DNA from 2 places in the Massilia sp. BGA-UO-ETr-WB1 genome. Region 2 is predicted to be linked to the other one. Evidence: predicted binding sites of a transcription regulator. Region 2 holds the regulator's gene; the other holds the start of a gene.

Region 1 (10,665 bases), 270 kb from region 2:
CGGCGCTGTTGCTGCGGCGCGGCGTTGACCTTGAAGAAGCCCATGGTCTGCTGGAGCTGCTCGGCCTGGCTGCTCATTTCCTCGGCGGTGGCCGCCAGCTCCTCCGAGCTGCTGGCGTTCTGCTGGGTGGTCTGGCTGAGCTGGTTGACCGCCGAATTGATCTGCGCCACGCCGGCCGACTGCTCCTCGGACGCGGCGGCGATTTCCTGCACCAGCCCCGACGTCTTCTTAATGTTGGGCACCATCTGTTCCAGCAGGACGCCGGCCCGCTCGGCCAGTTCCACGCTGCTGGTGGCCACTTCGCCGATCTCCTGCGCCGCCACCTGGCTGCGCTCGGCCAGCTTGCGCACCTCGGCCGCCACCACCGCGAAGCCCTTGCCGTGCTCGCCCGCGCGCGCCGCCTCGATGGCCGCGTTCAGCGCCAGCAGGTTGGTCTGGTAGGCGATGTCGTCGATGATGCCGATCTTGCGCGCGATCTGCTTCATCGCCGCCACGGTGGCGTCCACCGCCTCGCCGCCCTCGGTCGCTTCCTGCGAGGCCTTGGCCGCCATGCCGTCGGTGGCCTTGGCGTTGTCCGTGTTCTGGGCGATGGAGGAGGTCATCTGCTCGATGGACGCGCTGGTTTCCTCCACGCTGGCGGCCTGCTCGCTGGAAGCCTGCGACAGCGCCTGCGCCGTGGCGCTCACTTCCTCGGACGCGCTGGCCAGCGACTGGGCGCCGGAATTGACCTCCGTCACCACCTGCAGCAGCTTGGCCATGGTGTTGTTGGCGTATTCCTTCAGTTCCGCGAAGCTGCCCTCGTACTGCTTGTCGATAGTCTTGCTCAGATCACCGTCCGCCAGCGCGCCCATCACGCGCACCACGTCGTCTATGCTGGCGCCGGTGGTCACCATCAGCCGGTTCAGGCCTTCGCCCAGCTCCTTCTGGAAGCCCTGCAGCCCGGCCAGTTCCACGCGCGCCTGGAAGTCGCCCCGGTTGGCCGCCGCCACCACGCGCTGCTGGCCGTCGATCACCAGGCCCAGCTTCTCCACGGTGTTGTTGGCGTAGCGCTTCAGCTCGTCGAACGCGCCCTCGTAGGACTTGGTGATGGTCTTGCTCAGGTCGCCTTCCGACAGCGCGCCCATCACGCGCACCACGTCGTCTATGCTGGCGCCGGTGGTCACCATCAGCTGGTTCAGGCCTTCGCCCAGCTCCTTCTGGAAGCCGTGCAGCCCGTTGAGGTCGATGCGGCTGTCGAAGTTGCCCCTGTTGGCCGCTTCCACGGCCCGCTTCTGGCCCGAGATCACCTGGTTCAGCTTGGCGACCAGGTTGCGCATGGCGCGCAGCAGCTGGCCGGTTTCATCCTTGGAGCTGTCGTTGATTTCAATCGACAAGTCGCCCGCTTCCAGGCGCTCGGCCACCAGCACCGCCTGCCGGATCGGGCGCACGATGCTGAGCGTGATCCAGGCGGCAATGCCCACCGCCAGCACGATGGCGACCGCCGCCAGCACGATCACCAGCGTGCGCGTGGATTCATAGGTGGCGGTGGCGTCGTGGGCGGCCTTGTCCATCAGCTCGCCCTGCGATTTCGCCAGCGCTTCCAGCGCGGCCCAGAACACGTCGTTGGTGGGCACGAAATCGGTCTTCAAGAACTCGATGGCCGCCTTGCGGTCGGTCTTCACCAGCGCGTAGAAGGGCTCGTACTTGGCGGCCACCAGCTCGCGCTTGGCGACGATGTCCTTGTACATCTGCTTGCCGGCATCCGTGCTCAGCAGCTTCTGCACCTTGCCCAGGCCGTCGGTCATTTCGCTGCGGTTGGCATCGACCAGGCGCCGGTACTTGTCGACTTCGGCATCGCTGGTGGAGAGCAGGATGTTGCGCATCTGGCGCGCATTGTCCATGCTGTTGGTCAGCACGCCGTTGATCAGCACCACCTTGGCGTAATGTTCCTCGTAGATGACGCGGGTGCTTTCGTTGATGGTGCCCAGGCGCTGGACACTGATGATGGACAAAATGAGCAGCAGCACAACGACGCTGCCAAAGCCGAGGCCCAGGCGGGTGGCGATCTTCAGGTTTTTCAGCATGAGAATTCCCTGTCGGATTATCGGGTGACCTTGGTGATTATGCGCTGCCGCTTTGCGGCGGATTCTCTCCAATAATCACTGTTGCGCGGATGCGCCATGCGGCATAGAATACTGTATATGCGTACAGTATCGAGATAGCCATGGACGACGACGATTTTGAAGGCCAAGCCATGCTGCCGCCGGCGCCGCTGCGCGCGCGGAAAGGGCGCGGCGCGGTCAGCAATCTGCAGGGCCGCTACGAAGTCTATGGCCGCGAGCAGTTCGACGACGGCTGGGAGCAGGAGGGGGACGGGGAGGAGGGCGGCGAGCCGCGCGTGTGGAAGACGCATGTCACGGACGAAGTCGCCAAATCCATTCTCACGCGCAACAGTTCGCCGGACATCCCGTTCAGCGTGTCGCTCAACCCCTACCGGGGTTGCGAGCACGGCTGCATCTATTGCTTCGCGCGGCCCACGCACAGCTACCTGGGCTTGTCGCCCGGCATGGACTTCGAGAGCAAGATCTTCGCCAAGGTGAACGCGCCCGAGCTGCTGCGGCAGGAGCTGGCGCGGCCGTCCTACGTGCCGGAGCCGATCGCGCTGGGCGTCAACACGGACGCCTACCAGCCCTGCGAGCGCAGCCTGCGCATTACGCGGCGGGTGCTGGAGGTGCTGCACGAATGCGGGCATCCGGTGGGGCTGATCACCAAGTCGTCGCTGATCGAGCGCGACATCGACCTGCTGGCGGACATGGCGGCCAAGGGGCAAGCCTCGGCCGCGATCACCATCACCACGCTGGACCCGGCCATCGCCCGCACGCTGGAGCCGCGCGCGGCGGCCCCGGCGCGGCGCCTGCGCACCATCCGCATGCTGGCCGAGGCCGGCATTCCGGTGGGCGTCAGCATCGCGCCGGTGATCCCCTTCGTGACCGAGCCGGACCTGGAGCGGGTGATGGAAGCGGCCTTCGAAGCGGGCGCCATGCACGCCAACTACATCGTGCTGCGGCTGCCGTGGGAAGTGAACCCGCTGTTCCAGCAATGGCTGGAAGCGCACTTCCCGGACCGCGCCCAGCGCGTCATGAACCGCGTGCGCGACATGCGGGGCGGCAAGGACTACGACAGCGATTTCGGCAAGCGCATGAAAGGCGAGGGCGTGTGGGCCGACCTGATACGGCAGCGCGCCGAGAAAGCCATCCGCCGCTTCGGCATGGAAAAGCGCGGCAGCCGCTTCAGCCAGCTCGACGCCTCCCGGTTCAAGCGCCCGCTGGTGGTCCCTGCGCTGGGCGCCAAAGCCAGGGCCGCAGCCGCGGCGGGGCAGATGGATTTGTTCTGAGAGAGCGGCTTACGGCGCTTTGCGCGAGCAATTGCGGCCGGCGCGCTTTGCCACGTACAGGGCGGCGTCCGCGCGCGCGATCAGGTCATTCATGGATTCGCCGATGCGGTGCTCGGCGACGCCGGCGCTGATGGAGAGCCGGCGGCCGGCCAGGTTGCCGTCGAAGCGAAGTTCTTGCACCGCATTGCGGAAGCGTTCGGCGAATGCCAGGCAATCGTTGTCGCTGACGCCGGACTGGAAGATGGCAAATTCGTCGCCGCCGTAGCGTACCGCCACATCGACGCGGCGCGACAACTCGCCCAGCAGCTGGCCCACGCAGCGCAGCACGGCATCGCCGCTGAGGTGTCCGCACGCGTCGTTGATGTCTTTGAAGTGGTCTATATCGAACAGCAATAGAGCCAGCCGCGCCGACTCCTCGCGCTCGTGCAATTCGATCATGCGGGCCGCCGCATCTTCCATGTAGTAGCGCGTAAACAAGCCGGTCAGCGGATCGCGCGCGGCCAGCTGGTAATAGCGGCGCCGGTCCTCTTCCATCTCCGCGTAGCCGATTTGCGCCTGCTTCAAGTCGTCATAGGCAATCCGCAGTTCCTGGTTGGCGGCCAGCAGGCGCTGCTCGTGCTGATGTTCCAGCGTCACGTTCTGGTAGATCGTGACGAAGCCCTGGGCCTCGCCGTCTTCGCCGTGGATGACGCTGCCGGTGATGTCGAGCACCGTGCCGTCCGGCCGCGTGCGGGTGAAATGGTGGGGCTGGAACTGCTTGCTGAGTTGAATGCGCTCCTCGACTTGCCGTTCGGGATCGCCGGGCCCGAACTCTCCGCGCCGGGCGTTAAAGTAGAACAAGTCCTGCAGCGTTACGCCGGGACGCATGATGTCCGCCGTGAAATCCAACAGGTGACAGAACGCATCGTTCCAGAATCGCATCGTCAAGGCGCTGTCGATGATCGTCACGCCCACAGGCATGCACTGCATCGCTTGCACGAGCTCGTGAACGGTTAGTGGCGGAATACCGTATTGCGGAATACCATACATCGGGGGAGGCAGTTTCATAGCGGCGTCCTCAGATGGCCGAGCACGGCCGGTAAAGAGAGAATAGCAGCTTGTATACATGGAAAATGCACACATTCTCACGCTGCCGCCGGCTTGCTGCCTGCCGCAGCTTATTTGTTGCTGGCGATGAGCTCCAGCAGGTATTGCTCGATGGTGAAAACGTGGGCGTCGTGCTTGCCGAGTTCGCGCAGGGCGATGGCGAGGTGGGTCAGGTAATCGCTATTGGGGCCGCTGGGGCCGGCCGAGCGCGCGATGTGGCGGGCGATGTCCTCTTCGCTCGCTTCGCCCAGGAAGGCTTCGTTGTCCTCGCGCGCCACGTACACCACGCCTTCGGCCGCCTCGGCGGCTGCGCTGGCACCCGCCGCGGTGTCGTCGAACGCCATCTCCACCGCCACCCGCAGGTAGCCGTTCTTTTCCCGGTAGTCCAGGTGCTCGAACACTTCCGGCGTGATCAGGTAAGCCATGCCGTGGCAGATGGCGCCGGCCTCGGGGATGATGGTGACCACCCGGCCCGGCGCGGCGGGCGTGCCGCGATGGTCGTGCGAGCCTTGCCAGAAGCGCCGCGACCAGCCGGCGATATTGGCCGGGCGCCGCTGCAGGTAGGGGAAGTCCGCCTTGTAGATCAGCGAGCCATAGCCGAACACCCACACGCTGTGGTGTCCGGCGAACTTGTCCATCTGCCGGTTGATCTCGATAGTGTTGGCTGACATGGGCAAATTATAGCGAACAGTGCCGCGCGCGGCAGCACCCGTCGCAACGGCGGCGCTATCCCGCCACGCGCAGCCCGGCGGCCTGGCGTAGCGCGCCCTGGATGGCTTGCGCGCGCAGTTCCGCGCCCAGCGCGATGCCCTCGGCGCGCACCACGTCCACCTGCGCCACGCCCATGATGGCGAACACCGCCTTCAGGTAGGACTCCTGGTGGTCGGCCAGCATCTCGTGCGGCTGGCCGCCCCGGGTGGACACCAGCACCACGCGCTTGCCGGCCGCCAGCCCCACGGTGCGCCCGTCCGGGCCCACGTCGAAGGTGCGGCCCTGCTGCAGCACGCGGTCCAGCCAGGCCTTCAGCGTGGACGGCACCGACAGGTTGAACATCGGCGCGCCCAGCACCAGCACGTCGGCTGCCATGAACTCGGCCAGCAGCGACTCGGTCAGCAGCGCTTCCGCGCTCAGTTCGGCGTTCATCGGCAGCGCCGCGTTCCATTCCGAGCGCATCACTTGCATCAGCGGCCCGCTCACGTGCGACAGCGGCGCGGCCGACAGGTCGCGGTAGACCACGCGGGCTTGCGCGCTGCCCGCGCACAGCGCCTCGACGGCGGCGGCGCTCAATTGGCGGGAAGCCGAGTTATCGCCCAGGCAAGCTGAATCGATGTGCAAGATATTCATGACGGTCGCAATAAATAGAACAATGCGGGCAGGGTATACCTGCAACAATCATCGCGGAAGAGGGGATAATGCAAAGCACTTTTGCAAAATTAGAATAATCGGACTTGACGAAATGGCAGCGGAAAACCTTAACGACATGTATCTTTTCGCTAAAGTTGTCGAACATGGCGGCTACAGCGCTGCCGCGTCGGCGCTGGGCATGCAGGCATCCCGTCTCAGCAGGCATATAGTTGCCCTGGAAAAAGATCTGGGAGTGCGCCTATTGAACCGCACCACGCGTCGTATTTCCGTCACAGAGGCGGGCCAGACCTTTTACCGCCACTGCGCCGCCGTGGTCGCCGAGGCGCAGGCCGCGCGCGACGCCATCGAGCGCACCCGTTCCACGCCGCAGGGCCTGGTGCGCCTCAGTGCCCCGCTGGGCCTGCTGCAAAACGGCGTCGGCTGCATCATTTCCAGGTACCTGGCGGCCAATCCGCTGGTACGCGTGTCCATCGACGCCACCAACCGCCGCGTCGACGTGATCGAGGAGGGCATCGACATCGCGCTGCGGGTGCGCACGCCGCCGCTGGACGACAGCGACCTGGCGGTGCGGGTGCTGGCGCGCTCCGAACCCATCCTGGTGGCCAGCCCGCGCCTGTTCGAACAGCTGCCGCGCCCCACGGACGCGGCCGGCCTGGCGCACGTGCCCACGCTGGCCATGGCGCGGCCGGGCGACAAATTCGTGTGGAACTTCATCAACGTGGCCGGCGCCAGCGTCAGCGTCACGCACGCGCCGCGCATGGTGACGGACGACATGCCGACCTTGAAGCTGGCCGCCATCGATGGCCTGGGCGTGGCCCAGCTGCCGCAGGCGCAGGTGCAGGCCGATCTGGACAGCGGCCTGCTGGAGCGCGTACTGCCGCAGCTGAACTTCCCATTCCGCCTGGTGCACGCGGTGTTCCCGTCGCGGCGCGGCCTGGTGCCGGCCGTGCGCGGCCTGCTGGACGAACTGGTGCTGGGCTACCAGAGCAACTGCTGCCTGGCCTGAGGCTTGAGGCGTGGAGCCCGGGTCCTACGACTGCGGGATGTTCCACTCGTGGGCCGCCACGAACCGGAACAGGAAGTCGGCGAAGCTCTGCGCGGCGGGCGACAGCGAGCGCGCGCTCTTGGTGTAGACGAAAAAACGCCGCGTCAGTTCCGGCTGCTGCAGCAGCCGCATCTGCAAGCCGTACAGCTTCACCATCGGTTCCGCGTACGGCAGGCAGGCCGTCACGCCCAGGCCGGCGTTCACCATGGCCAGCGCGGTGGTCATGAAAGTGACTTCGTTGTAGGGATTGAGCGCCACGTCGCGCAGCAGCCGCTCGGTGAACTGGCCCTGCAGCGCGATCAGCGGATGCTCGTTGACGTCGCTCCACGTCACGCTCTGCTTGTCCGCCAGCGGATGCGCCACCGGCAGCACCAGCACGAAGGGCATCTCGAACAGCAGCTGCGCCGCGATCTCCGCCGCCGGGTCGCGCTCCGGGCCGATGCCGAAATCCACCTCGCCGCTGAACACGCGGCCGGACACGTTCTCCACCGGGCAGTCCACCAGCATCACCTGCACCGCCGGGTAGGCCGCGCGGTAGGCGGCGATCACTTCCGGCAGCAGGGTGCAGGCCATCATCTGCGGCGCCGCCACCCGCACCGTGCCTTTTTTCAGCGCCTTGCGGTTGGCGATGTCGGCCATGGCGCCGTCCAGGTCCTCGATCATCTTGTCGAACAGCGGATACAGCTCGCGCCCCAGCTCGGACAGCTGCGCGCGGCGCGTGTTGCGCTCCACCACCTTCACGCCCAGCAATTGCTCGAGCTCCTTGATCTGGCCGCTCAGCGAGGACTGCGTCAGGTTCAGGTATTCGGCGGCCAGCGTGAAGCTGCCGGTCTTGGCGATGGCGACCAGGGCGCGCATCTGGCGCAGCGTAGGACTCATTGGGAAATCCGATAAATCGATTGAAAAATACCGTTTGTATGATATCTGATTCGGGAGTCTAATAGCGGAAATAATCGGCATTAGCTGGACAGACCCCGGGAGACCACCATGAAGATCAAGCAAATCCACCACGTCGCCTACCGCTGCAAGGACGCCAAGCAAACCGTCGAGTGGTACGTCAAGCACCTGAACATGGACTTCGTGCTGGCCATCGCCGAAGACGAAGTGCCGTCCACCAAGGCGCCGGACCCGTACATGCACGTGTTCCTGGACGCCGGCCATGGCAACGTGCTGGCCTTCTTCGAGCTGCCCACGCAGGCGCCGATGGACCGCGACCACAACACGCCGGCCTGGGTGCAGCACCTGGCCATGGAAGTGGACAGCATGGACGAGCTGCTGGAAGCGAAGGAGCGCCTGAGCGCCGCCGGCATCGACGTGATCGGCCCCGTCAACCACACCATCTTCAAGTCCATCTACTTCTTCGACCCGAACGGCCACCGCCTGGAGCTGTCGGTCAACACCGGCACGCCGGAAATGATGCGCAAGCTGGACGAAGTCAAATGGGACATGCTGGAAGAATGGTCCAGGACCAAGAAAGCGCCCAAGCACGCCGCCTGGATGCACGCCCCCGCCACTGGAGAATAAGCAATGAAATTAGCCACCCTGAAGAACGGCAGCCGCGACGGCACCCTGGTTATCGTCAGCCGCGACCTGAAGCAGTGCGTCAGCGCCGCCGGCATCGCGCCCACCCTGCAGGCCGCGCTGGACAACTGGGACTTCAGCGCGCCGCAGCTGGCCGCGCTGTACGCCGCCCTGAACGAAGGCCGCGCCGCCGACGCGCAGCCGTTCGACGAAAGCGCCTGCCATTCGCCGCTGCCGCGCGCCTACCAGTGGGCCGACGGCTCGGCCTACATCAACCACGTGGAGCTGGTGCGCAAGGCGCGCAACGCCGACGTGCCGGCCTCCTTCTACACCGATCCGCTGATGTACCAGGGCGGCTCGGACAGCTTCGTCGGCCCGCGCGACAACATCTACGCGCTGACCGAAGAGTGGGGCATCGACCTGGAGGCCGAAGTGGCGGTCGTCACCGGCGACGTGAAGATGGGCGCCAGCGACGCCGACGCGGCCCAGGCCATCCGCCTGGTGATGCTGGTGAACGACGTTTCGCTGCGCAACCTGATCCCGAACGAGCTGGCCAAGGGTTTCGGCTTCTTCAACTCCAAGCCGGCCAGCGCCTTCTCGCCGGTGGCCGTCACGCCGGACGAACTGGGCGCGCACTGGGCGGACAACAAGCTGCATCTGCCGCTTACCGTGCACCTGAACGCGCAGCCTTTCGGCAAGCCGAACGCCGGCGAGGACATGACCTTCAGCTTCGCCCAGCTGGTGGCGCACGCCGCCAAAACGCGCGAGCTGGCGGCCGGCACCATCATCGGTTCGGGCACCGTGTCGAACAAGCAGGGCAGCCTGCATGGTTCCAGCATCGCCAACGGCGGCGTGGGCTATTGCTGCCTGGCCGAAGTGCGCATGTACGAAACCATCGAAGGCGGCAAGCCGGCCACCGGCTTCCTCAAGTTCGGCGACAGCGTGCGCATCGAGATGTTCGACGCGCAGGGCGCCAGCATCTTCGGCGCCATCGACCAGACCGTGGCGCATTACCAGGAGCGGCAGGGACGGCAGGGGCAGGGCGCATGAAGCTCTACACCTATTTCCGCAGCTCGGCCGCCTACCGCGTCCGCATCGCGCTCAACCTGAAGGCGCTGCCTTACGAGGCGGTGCCGGTGCACCTGCTGCGCGGCGGCGGCGAGCAGCTGGGCGAGGCTTACCGCGAAGTCAACCCGGGCGCGCTGCTGCCGGCGCTGGACGACGACGGCACGCTGCTGACGCAGTCGCTGGCGATCATGGAGTATCTGGAGGAGCGCTTTCCCCAGGTTGCGCTGCTGCCGGCCGACGCGGCGGGCCGCGCGCGCGTGCGCGCGCTGGCCATGACCATCGCCTGCGACACGCACCCGCTCAGCAATCTGCGCGTGCTCAAATACCTGGTGCATACGCTGAAGCTGGACGAGGCGGCAAAGCTGGAGTGGATACGGCACTGGATGCGCCTGGGCCTGGCCACCTTCGAAGCGCACCTGGCGCGCGACGGCGCCACCGGCCGCTTCTGCCACGGCGACACGCCGACCCTGGCGGATTGCTGCCTGGTGCCGCAGGTGTTCAATGCGGAGCGTTTCGAGGTGGACCTGGCGCCGTATCCGAACATCGCGCGCATCGCCGCCAATTGCGCCGCGTTGCCCGCGTTCCAGGCCGCGCACCCCGCGCAGCAGCCGGACGCCGAGTAAGCCGTCACGCCGCGGCCAGCACCACCCGGTCGCGGCCTTCCTTCTTAGCCTGGTACAGTGCCTTGTCGGCCCGCACCAGCAGGGAGGAGGGCGAATCGGGCGCTTCCTGCGGATAGGAAGCCGCCACGCCCACGCTGATCGTCAGCGAAACCGTCAGGCCGCCATCGAGGTCGATGCGCAGCTGGGACACCGTCTCGCGCAGGCGCTCGGCAGCGCCGCCCGCCGTCTCCAGCGACGCTTCCGGCATCAGCAGCACGAATTCCTCGCCGCCGAAGCGCGCCACCAGGTCGATGCTGCGCATGGCGGCCGACAGGGCACCGGCCACCGCCACGATGGCCTGGTCGCCCACCTCGTGCCCGTAAGTGTCGTTGATGCGCTTGAAGTGGTCGATGTCCACCATCAGCAGCGCCAGCGGATGCTTGTAGCGGCGCGCGCGGTCCAGCTCCTTGGCGATCTGCTCGGTCATCCGGCGCCGGTTGGCGATGCCGGTCAGCGGGTCGGTGGTGGCCAGCTGTTCCAGCTTGGTGTTTGCCGTCAGCAGTTCGAGCGTGCGCTGCAGCACCCGGTCTTCCAGGTTGTTGCGC
Region 2 (10,665 bases):
GCACTTCACTGACATCACCGACTGAAAATCACGCATGGGCTTGTTCTCGAAACTCAGTAAAAACAAGCAGGAAGCCGCTGGCCAGGACAGCGGCTATTACACCAGCGCAGCCGACACGGCCGCGCTGGAGCGGGCCAAATCCAAGCGTGCCAGCGCCGCCGACCGCAACACCGACGGCGTGCGCCGCAGCCGCGCCAAGGATGGGGCCGCCGATCCGGTCTTGCCCGAAAAGAAACGCGCGCGCCGCCGCCTGGTGGGCGCGATCGCCCTGGCGCTGGCGGTTGCAGTCGGCTTGCCGATGCTGCTGGACTCCGAGCCCAAGCCGCTGGCGTCCGACATCGCCATCCAGATCCCAGCCAAAGACAAGCCGGCCGATGCCGCTTCCGCAGCGGCCGCGCCGGCAGCAGCGCCGCCGTCCGCCGTGAATGCCGCCGATGCGCTCGACAAGACCGAGGAAATTGTCAAGGAAACACCGCCCGCCAAGCCGGCTGCCGCTGCCGCACCGGTTGCGCCCGGCGCGCCCGTTGCCGCCGTGACCGCGCCGGTGGCGACCGAGCTGAGGCCGCATGCCGAGTTGGCCAAGCCGAAGGACAGCGTCAAGGAAAGCCTGAAGGAAGGCAGCCGCGCCGCCGAAGCCAAGCTGGAAGCGGAAGCCAAGGCCAAGGCGGAAGCCAAGGCCAAGGCCGACGCGAAGGCCAAGGCCGAGGAAATCCGGCACGCCAAGGCGGAAGCGGACGCCAAGGCCAAAGCCGAGCACGACGCCAAGCGCGCCAAGGCGGAAGCCGACGTCAAGCCGAAAACCGAGGACGCCGCGCGCGCCATGGCCATACTGGAAGACAAGCCGTCGGATACCAAGTACCTGGTGCAGGTGGCCGCCGTGGCGACGCAGGAAAAAGTGGACGAATTGCAAAGCAAGCTGAAGGAAGCCGGCATCAAGTCCTTCACGCAGAAGGTGACCACAGCCAGCGGCGCCTTGACCCGTATCCGCGTCGGCCCGTTCCCGAACAAAGAGGAAGCCGAAAAAGTGCGCGCCAAGTTGAGCAAAATCGGCCTGAGCAGCTCCCTGGCCACCTCCTGACCTGAGTTTGTGCCGACGTGACGCTATTCGATTACCTGGTGATATTCGTGCTGATCGCCTCCGTTGTCATCAGCACCCTGCGCGGCCTGGTCAAGGAAATGATTTCACTGGCCAGCTGGATCGTCGCCTTCGTGGTGGCCAACGCCTACGGCGCCGAACTGGCCAAGATGCTGCCGGAACTGGTGCCGGGCGAAGTGGTGCGCCTGATCCTGGCGTTTATCGTATTGTTCATCGGCGTGCGCATCCTGATGGGACTGCTGGGCATGGCAGTCGATGCGTTGATCAAGGCGGGCGGCCTGAGCCTGGCGGACCGGGGCCTGGGCGGCCTGTTCGGCCTGGGGCGGGGGCTTGTAATCGTGCTGGCCGCAGTCATATTGTGCGGCATGACCACGATCCCGCAGCAGGATTTCTGGAAGAACGCGCTATTGAGTCCGCTCGCGGAGACCGGAGCGCGCACCGTGAAGCCTTTCCTGCCCGCTGCCTTCGCGCAGCATGTGCAATTTTAGAATTCTTTAAATCCGTAGTACCAGTCCAGGAGCACTACCATGTGTGGCATCGTCGGCGTCGTATCCCATCAACCCGTCAATCAAATGCTGTATGACGCCTTGCTGCTGCTGCAGCATCGCGGCCAGGACGCGGCGGGCATCGCGACCAATCACAGCAGCATGTTTTCCATGCACAAGGCCAACGGCCTGGTGCGTGACGTTTTCCGCACCCGCAATATGCGTTCGCTGCAAGGCAATTCGGGCATCGGCCACTGCCGCTATCCGACCGCCGGTTCGTCCAGCGAAGAGGAAGCGCAGCCGTTCTACGTCAACGCGCCGTTCGGCATCACTTTGGCACACAACGGCAACCTGACCAACTGGGAACAGCTGAAGCAGGAAATGTTCAAGAACGACCGCCGCCACATCAACACGGACTCCGACTCGGAAGTGCTGCTGAACGTGCTGGCGCATGAAATCCAGACCGCCACTACCGGCCTGAACCTGGACCCGGACGCCATCTTCAAGGCCGTCACCGTGCTGCACCGCCGCGTCAAGGGCGGCTACGCCGCCGTGGCGCAGATCGCCGGCGTCGGCCTGCTGGCTTTCCGCGACCCGAACGGCATCCGCCCGCTGTGCCTGGGCATCAATGAAACCGAGCAGGGCACCGAATACCTGATCGCCTCCGAATCGGTGGCGCTGGAAGGCATGGGCTTCCGCTTCGTGCGCGACGTGGAGCCGGGCGAGGCCATCTTCATCGACGCCGACAAGCAGCTGCACGCGCGCCAGTGCGCCGACAACCCGCAGCTCAATCCTTGCGTGTTCGAATTCGTCTACCTGGCCCGTCCGGACTCCGTGATCGACGGCGCCTCGGTGTATGCCACCCGCCTGAAGATGGGCGAGTACCTGGCCGACAAGATCAAGCGTGAAATCCCGGACGGCGAGATCGACGTGGTGATGCCGATCCCGGACTCGTCGCGTCCGGCCGCGATCCAGCTGGCGCTGCGCCTGGGCGTGGAATACCGCGAAGGCTTCATCAAGAACCGCTACATCGGCCGCACCTTCATCATGCCGGGCCAGGCGGCGCGCAAGAAATCCGTGCGCCAGAAGCTGAACGCCATCCCGCACGAGTTCAAGGGCAAGAACGTGCTGCTGGTGGACGACTCCATCGTGCGCGGCACCACCTCGCGCGAGATTGTGCAGATGGCGCGCGACTCCGGCGCCAAGAAAGTGATCTTCGCTTCGGCCGCGCCGCCGGTGATCTACCCGAACGTGTACGGCATCGACATGCCGACGCGCGACGAGCTGATCGCCTACGGCCGCACCACCGAGGAAGTGTGCAAGGAAATCACCGCCGACTACCTGGTGTACCAGGACATCGACGCGCTGAAACAGTCGATCACCGACGTGAATCCGAAGCTGACCAAGTTCGAAGCGTCGTGCTTCGACGGCATCTACGTCACCGGCGACGTGTCGCCGGACTACCTGGACAAGCTGGAATACAACCGCCACAACCCGAAACCGGCTGCGGCGGAGGATACCGGCCGCACCCAGTTGAACCTGAACGCAGCGACCGCCGAAGGCTGATGTCGCAGCCCGGTGCCCCACGGCACCGGGCTTTTTTTTGACCGAAGATCATGACAGAAAAGAAAAATTACGGTTTCACCACCACCATCCTGCACAACGACCGCCAGAAGGGCATCGAGCACGGCTCGCTGCACAAGCCGGTGCACACCTCGGTGGCCTTCGGCTACGGCGACGCGCGCCAGCTGGCCTCGGTGTTCCAGGGCAAGGAGCCGGGCTTCCGCTATGGCCGCCAGGGCAATCCCACCGTGTCGGCGCTGGAAGACAAGGTGAACAAGATGGAGCAGGGCGTGGCCACCTTGTGCTTCGCCACCGGCATGGGCGCCATCGGCGCCGTGTTCCAGGCGCTGCTGCGCGCGGGCGACCACGTGGTGTCGTCGTCCTTCCTGTTCGGTAACACCAACTCGCTGTGGCAAACCGTGGCGGGGCAGGGCGTGGCGGTCGATTTCGTCGACGCCACCGACGTGGCCAATGTGACGGCCGCCATCCAGCCGAATACCCGCATCGTGTTCGTCGAAACCATTGCCAACCCGCGTACGCAAGTGGCGGACCTGAAGCGGATCGGCGAGCTGTGCCAGGAGCGCGGCATCCTCTACATCGTCGACAACACGATGACCACGCCGTATCTCTTCCTGCCGAAGTCGGTGCACGCCGGCCTGGTGGTCAACGCGCTGACCAAGTCGATCTGCGGCCACGGCAATGCGCTGGGCGGCAGCCTGACCGACACCGGCGCCTACGACTGGACGCGGTTCCCGAACATTTTCGAGAACTACAAGAAGGCGGCGCCGGCGCAGTGGGGCATCACGCAGATCCGCGCCAAGGGCTTGCGCGACTTCGGCGCCTCGCTGGGGCCGGAGGCGGCGCACCACATCGCGGTCGGCGCCGAAACGCTGGCGCTGCGCATGGAGCGCACCTGCGCCAACGCCAAGGCGCTGGCCGAACTGCTGGAATCGGACGAGCGCGTGGCGGCGGTGTACTACCCGGGCCTGAAGTCGCATCCGCAGCACGCCATCTCGGCGGAGCTGTTCCGCGCGCATGGTTCGCTGCTGAGCTTTGAGCTGAAGGACGGCATCGATTGCTTCGATTTCCTGAACCGCCTGAAGCTGGCGGTGCCGGCCTCCAACCTGGGCGACACGCGCACGCTGATCATCCCGGTGGCGCACACCATCTTCTACGAGATGGGCGCGGAGCGCCGGGCGTCGATGGGGATTGCGGAATCGCTGATACGCGTGTCGGTCGGCATCGAGGACACGGCTGATTTGCTAGAAGACTTCAGCTGCGCGCTGGAAGCCTGCTAAGCGCAGGCGGCGTTACCAGGGCTGCGCGCCTTCCATGTGATATGGATGGCGCCAGCCCGGCAGCGCCGCGATGCGGTCCAGCCAGGCCTGCACGCGCGGCGGGTAGCCGACGTTGGCCTGCTCCGGCCAGTACATATAGCCGCAGATGGAAAAGTCGGCCATGCTGACGTGGTCGTCGAGCAGGAAGGCGCGGCCGTCGGACAGTTCTTCCTCCAGGCGTTCGATGTCGGCGTTGAAGCGGTTGCGGAACCACGGCAGCACGGTGCCGGCGTAGGCCGCCGGATCGAACTTCTGCCCATAGCGCAGGTGCGCCATCGAGAAGCCGATGCGGTTGGCCTCCCAGAACAGCCATTCGCGCACGCGCTCCAGGCGCTGCTGCGTTTCGCCGCCAAACGCTGTCAGGTGTTCGGCCAGGTGCAGCAGGATGGCGTTCGACTGCACGTAGGCCTGGCCGTCATGCACCAGCAGCGGCACTTCGCAGTACCTGGACAGGCTGCGGAAAGGCTCGGGGCGCCCGGCGCGCTCCAGGCGCAGGTCAATCTCTTCATACTCGTGCGGCACCTTGGCCACTTCCATGGCCAGCTTCACCTTGTAGCTGTGGCCGGACTCGCAATTGCCGTAGAGTTTGAAAGCACCCATTGTTGCTCTTTCTTAGTGCCAGCTGCGCAGCAGGCCGACCGCCAGTCCTTCCAGCGCGAACTCGTCCGCCTCCGGATTGACGGTGATTACTTTGAAATCCGGATTTTCAGGAAACAACTCGATGGTGGAGCCGGTCTTCTGGTAGCGCTTGACCGTCACTTCGTTGCCGATGCGGGCCACGACGATCTGGCCGTTCTTGGCGCTGTCCACCTTTTTGACGGCCAGCAGGTCGCCGTCCATGATGCCGATGTCGCGCATCGATTCGCCGCGCACCTTGAGCAGGAAGTCGGGCTTGGCGGAAAACAGGGCGGGGTCCACGCTGTAGCTGGTTTCCAGGTTTTCCTGGGCCAGGATGGGCGAACCGGCGGCCACGCGGCCGATCAGCGGCAGCGACATCATGTTGGACGCGGCGGCGGCGGCCGCATTGGCCACCTTGGTGGCGGCGCTTTCGGCATGCGCGCCCAGCAGGCGGATGCCGCGCGAGGTGCCGGCCGCGATCTCGATGGCGCCCTTGCGCGCCAGCGCCTGCAGGTGCTCCTCGGCGGCGTTGGCCGATTTGAAGCCCAGTTCGTTGGCGATCTCGGCGCGGGTGGGCGGGAAGCCGGTATTGTCGATGGCATCCTTGATCAGATTAAGGATTTGTTCCTGGCGTGCGGTGAGCTTGATCATGGTGCGTTTCGCTCTGAGAGCTGTGGATATAGACAGACTGTATTTTTGTACAGTGTGAGCGCTAATGCAAGGGATTTCATTGCTGCTCGCGAAATATTTTCACTTAGCGGCCGTCAAATACGTCATCCAGAGCGTCCGCACGCAGAATCTGCCCCTCCCAGCTGGCCAAGTCGGCCTTCGATGCCTGCTCGATACGCCGCGTAGTGTCCGGCGGCAGCGGACCGAACCGCAGCTTTAGCAGCCGCGTCAGTGCTTCCCGGTGTCCTGCCAGCAGGCCTTCTTCCCGGCCCTGTTCCCGGCCTTCCTCCCGGCCTTCCTCCCGGCCTTCTTCCCGGCCTATTGCGCGGCCCGCCTGACGCCCTTCCTCGAGGCCTTCCTCACGGGCCCTTTGCTTGTGCATCTTGATGATGAGATTTTCGAATGGCATAGTCATGCTCCTTTCAAGCTCAACAACTTTCGCACCCAACTGTTGCTGAAGCGGCGCGGGTATTGCCATCATCCAGTCTAGTACATCGAACAGGTCCAGGATGCGCTGCGTGCTCCATTGCCGTTCGTGCATCAGTGTGGCCAGCCTTGCTTTCCACTCGAAGCGCAGTTGGGGCTGGTGGCGCGTGTGCAGTGTCATGAGATGGGCCACGGTCAAGATCGCAAAGGCGTTATGGCTGGCTAGCAGTCTTTCCAGGTGCGGCCAGTAGTCCATCAGCTTGACGGTGGGGTAGTGGATACTGGTTTCGCAGCCGAGCGCAGTGTAGCCGAACCAGTCGGGCCGCCAGGCTGGGGAGGGGTCGGCCAGGATCACCAGCGTGGCGATGGGGCACTGGAAGCGGTCGTACAGGCGGTAGTGATAGGTGAAGATGCGCGCGGCGAATTCCATCTCGCGGCGGCGCTGGATCTCGAGATGAATGTAGAGCAGCTGATGCGCGCCGTCCCGCCCGCGCACTTGCACCAGCTTGTCGAGCCGCCTGCGGCCCAGGCTGGCGTCGCGCGCGATCTGCGACAGTTCCTGGTCCAGGAAGCTGTAGCCCAGTTTCCAGTCGATGGCGTCGTGCGCCTGGGGGAAGAAGAAAGCCATGAATTCGCGGAAATAGCGCATCACGGCGGTCTTCCATGGGGTGTCGTAGTCGTCGGCGGGCGGTTCCATGGCTGGTAGCATGCGCGCAGCCGGGGTGGCCGGCTTTGCGCGGGGTCAAGGCGGGCTGCTGCTTGATTTTTCAGCGGAAAGGCGCTATAGTCGCGGGCTTACCTCTTCCCACACCCGTCTTGACGCCGGGGTGGGCTATATTCACAGTCCTTAAGGGAGTTTTCATGCGTCACTATGAAATCGTATTTATCGTCCATCCGGACCAAAGCGAGCAAGTGCCCGCGATGATCGAACGTTACAAAGCCAGCGTGACCTCGCGCGGCGGTAACGTACATCGCGTGGAAGATTGGGGCCGCCGTCAAATGGCTTACTCGATCCAGAAACTGGCTAAAGCACACTACATCTGCATGAACATCGAGTGCGACAACGAGACCCTGGTCGAGCTGGAAACCGCATTCAAATTCAATGATGCCGTGCTGCGTCACCTGACCGTGAAAATGAAGAAAGCGGAAACCGCTCCTTCGCCGATGATGAAGTCGGTACAACGTGAAGACGCGGCCAAGAGCCATCGCGCCGAAGCACAAGCAGCTGCAGCGGCCTAATCGGCCAGTCGAGTATTGACCAGGAACTGAACTGAACCAGCTACAGGTAACCGCCCTCATCACCGAACGGGACACCATCAGGTACACCCCGGCCGGCATGCCGATTGTCACTGCAACCTTGCAGCACAGTTCGCAGCAGATGGAGGCAGGCATCGCCCGCCTCACCGAATTCGAAGTCCCGGCCCTGGCGGCAGGGGATCTGGCAAAACGGTTCGAAGCGGCGCCCCTGGGTGGTGTTTATCGGTTCACAGGATTCCTGGCCAAGAAAAACCGCAATAGCAGAAGCCTGGTGTTTCACATCATTGATTTTAGTTTATTAGATACAGGAGCCTAAAATGGCATTCGGTAAAAAGTTCGACAAAAACAAGCTCAAGCTGAAAGAAAAGCGCAAGCAACAGAATCCTCTGTTCAAACGTAAGAAGTTCTGCCGCTTCACCGCTGCAAACGTTGAGCAAGTGGACTACAAAGACGTAGACACGCTGAAAGATTTCGTCCAGGAAAACGGCAAGATCATGCCAGCACGCCTGACCGGTACCAAGGCGCACTACCAGCGTCAAGTTGACACCGCCATCAAGCGCGCTCGCTACCTGGCCCTGCTGCCGTACACCGATCTGCACCACGCTTAATTAGCGCAGTCAGATTAGAAACTGGAGAGAACTATGCAAATCATTCTGTTGGAAAAAGTTGTTAACGTCGGCAACCTGGGCGACGTGGTTAAGGTCAAGGACGGCTACGCACGTAACTTCCTGATCCCGCAAAAGCTGGCCCGCCGCGCCACCACCGCCGCTGTGGCTGAATTCGAAGCCAAGCGCGCCGAACTGGAAAAAGCTGCTGCCGTTAAACTGGCTGCCGCTCAAGCCCAAGGCGAGAAACTGAACGGCATGACCGTGACCGTTTCGCAAAAAGCCGGTGTTGACGGCCGCCTGTTCGGTTCCGTGACCAACTTCGACATCGCCGAAGCGCTGACCAAAGCTGGTTTCGCTGTTGAAAAGGCTGCCGTGCGCATGCCTAACGGCCCGCTGAAAGTCACCGGCGAGCACGCCGTTTCGGTATCGCTGCACACCGACGTAGTGGTCGACGTGACCGTTGCCGTCGTTGGCGAAGCTGCCTAAGTTTAGTTGTAGAGAAATCTACGGATAGACTGTTGTACATATAGAAAAGCCGGGCTTGCCCGGCTTTTTTATTTTTTGCCCTTGCACCGAAGCAGGTATAATTCGCGCCATGAACACCCCCTCCGATCCACAGGTAGATTCGCTACGCATTCCGCCGCATTCCATCGAAGCAGAACAGTCCGTCATCGGCGGCCTGCTGCGCGACAATGCCGCGTTCGACCGTATCGCGGATTTCATGAATCCCGACGACTTCTACCGCTATGATCACCGCATCATCTTCGAACAGATCGTCCGCCTGATCAACGGCTCCAAGCCGGCCGACGTGCTGACCGTGTTCGAAGCGCTGTCCATGCTGGGCAAGGCGGACGAGGTGGGCGGCATGGCCTATCTGAACGCCATGGCGCAAAACACGCCATCGGCCGCCAACATCCGCCGCTACGCCGAGATCGTGCGCGACCGCGGCATCCTGCGCCAGCTGATCACCGTGGCCGACGAGATTTCCGGCCAGGCCTTCAGCCCGCAGGGCAAAGAGGTCAAGCAGATGCTGGACGAGGCCGAATCGAAGATCTTCGCCATCGCCGAGCAGGGCGCGCGCGGCGCGCAAGGCTGGCTGGCGGTGCAGCCGCTGCTGACCCAGGTGGTCGAGCGCATCGACGAGCTGTACTCGCGCGACAATTCCAGCGAAATCACCGGCGTGCCGACCGGCTTCATCGACCTGGACCGCATGACTTCCGGCCTGCAGCCGGGCGACCTGGTGATCGTGGCCGGCCGTCCGTCGATGGGCAAGACCGCGTTCTCGGTCAACATCGGCGAGAACGTGGCGGTCGACGCCGGCCTGCCGGTGGCCATCTTCTCGATGGAGATGGGCGGCACCCAGCTGGCCATGCGTATGCTGGGCTCGGTGGGCATGCTGGACCAGCACCGCCTACGTACCGGCAAACTGAACGACGAGGACTGGCCGCGCCTGACCAACGCGATCCAGAAGATGAACGACGCCCAGGTGTTCATCGATGAAACGCCGGCGCTGAACCCGATCGAGATGCGGGCCCGCGCGCGCCGCCTGTCGCGCCAGTGCGGCAAGCTCGGCCTGATCATCGTCGACTACCTGCAGCTGATGCAGGGCAGCAAGCCGGGCGACAACCGCGCCTCCGAGATTTCCGAAATCTCGCGCTCGCTCAAGGGCCTGGCCAAGGAACTGCACTGTCCCGTCATCGCGCTGTCGCAGCTGAACCGTTCGCTGGAACAGCGCCCCAACAAGCGCCCGGTGATGTCGGACTTGCGCGAGTCCGGCGCTATCGAACAGGATGCGGACGTCATCATCTTCCTGTACCGCGACGAAGTCTACAACCCCGACTCGCCCGAAAAAGGCACGGCCGAGATCATTATCGGCAAGCAGCGTAACGGTCCGATCGGCGCAATACGACTGACCTGGATGGGCATGTACACCAAGTTCGGCAATTACAGCGGTGCACTGACGACCTACCAGGGCGACTAAGCTTTACCTTCCCCCGCAGTACCCGTAACTTTTCTAAGGCCGCCGCCTGGCGGCTGCCTGCAGTAATGATGATTCTTGATTGGAGATTGATATGTTTGGACGCCTGATGCCCACCGAGGGCAAGTTTTTTGATCTGTTCAACCAGCACGCCGACCTGTGCGTCAAAGGCGCCAAGGAAATGCTGGCCCTGATGACCAACTTCGACGACCTGGAAAACCGCGTGCACGCGATCGAGGGCATCGAGAAGCAGGCCGACAAGATCACCTACGCCACGGTGGACATGCTGCACAAGACCTTCATCACCCCGATCGACCGCGACGACATCCACAAGCTGATCACCAAGATGGACGACATCCTGGACCTGATGGAAGACGCCGGCCAGACCGTGTCGCTGTACGACCTGCACTCGGTCACGCCGGAAGCCAAGCGCCTGGCCGAACTGGTGCTGGCCTGCACCGAGAAGGTCCGCGAAGCGGTGGCCCTGCTGCACAACATGGACAACTCGCGCCAGATCGTCGCCATCTGCGAAGAGATCGACCGCCTGGAATCGGACGCCGACCATGTGATGCGCGCCGCCATGTCCAAGCTGTTCCGCGACGAGCCGGACGTGCGCAACCTGATCAAG

Evidence for each region. The regulator LexA, encoded in region 2, represses DNA repair genes until DNA is damaged. The targets are predictions, from matches to a motif close to ACTGTATNNNNATACAGT.
Region 1: AC56DV_RS19825 (PA0069 family radical SAM protein) is a predicted target of LexA. The motif match lies at 2,174-2,191, and genes of this name have one in related genera.

What each region holds. Positions count from the first base shown of each region.
Region 1 covers NZ_JCAQOT010000025.1:382,822-393,486, forward strand. Annotated here, with positions in the region: gene AC56DV_RS19820 (methyl-accepting chemotaxis protein) at 1-2,063, opposite strand, end outside; gene AC56DV_RS19825 (PA0069 family radical SAM protein) at 2,204-3,373, shown strand; gene AC56DV_RS19830 (sensor domain-containing diguanylate cyclase) at 3,383-4,420, opposite strand; gene AC56DV_RS19835 (gamma-glutamylcyclotransferase) at 4,531-5,130, opposite strand; gene AC56DV_RS19840 (FMN-dependent NADH-azoreductase) at 5,186-5,803, opposite strand; gene AC56DV_RS19845 (LysR substrate-binding domain-containing protein) at 5,940-6,830, shown strand; gene AC56DV_RS19850 (LysR family transcriptional regulator) at 6,855-7,748, opposite strand; gene AC56DV_RS19855 (VOC family protein) at 7,857-8,393, shown strand; gene AC56DV_RS19860 (fumarylacetoacetate hydrolase family protein) at 8,397-9,440, shown strand; gene maiA (maleylacetoacetate isomerase) at 9,437-10,081, shown strand; gene AC56DV_RS19870 (diguanylate cyclase) at 10,086-10,665, opposite strand, start outside.
Region 2 covers NZ_JCAQOT010000025.1:113,983-124,647, forward strand. Annotated here, with positions in the region: gene folC (bifunctional tetrahydrofolate synthase/dihydrofolate synthase) at 1-12, shown strand, start outside; gene AC56DV_RS18660 (SPOR domain-containing protein) at 35-1,078, shown strand; gene AC56DV_RS18665 (CvpA family protein) at 1,096-1,584, shown strand; gene purF (amidophosphoribosyltransferase) at 1,624-3,147, shown strand; gene AC56DV_RS18675 (cystathionine gamma-synthase family protein) at 3,198-4,442, shown strand; gene AC56DV_RS18680 (glutathione S-transferase family protein) at 4,455-5,081, opposite strand; gene lexA (transcriptional repressor LexA) at 5,094-5,750, opposite strand; gene AC56DV_RS18690 (RpnC/YadD family protein) at 5,854-6,891, opposite strand; gene rpsF (30S ribosomal protein S6) at 7,056-7,433, shown strand; gene priB (primosomal replication protein N) at 7,465-7,767, shown strand; gene rpsR (30S ribosomal protein S18) at 7,769-8,059, shown strand; gene rplI (50S ribosomal protein L9) at 8,093-8,545, shown strand; gene AC56DV_RS18715 (replicative DNA helicase) at 8,655-10,040, shown strand; gene AC56DV_RS18720 (DUF47 domain-containing protein) at 10,132-10,665, shown strand, end outside.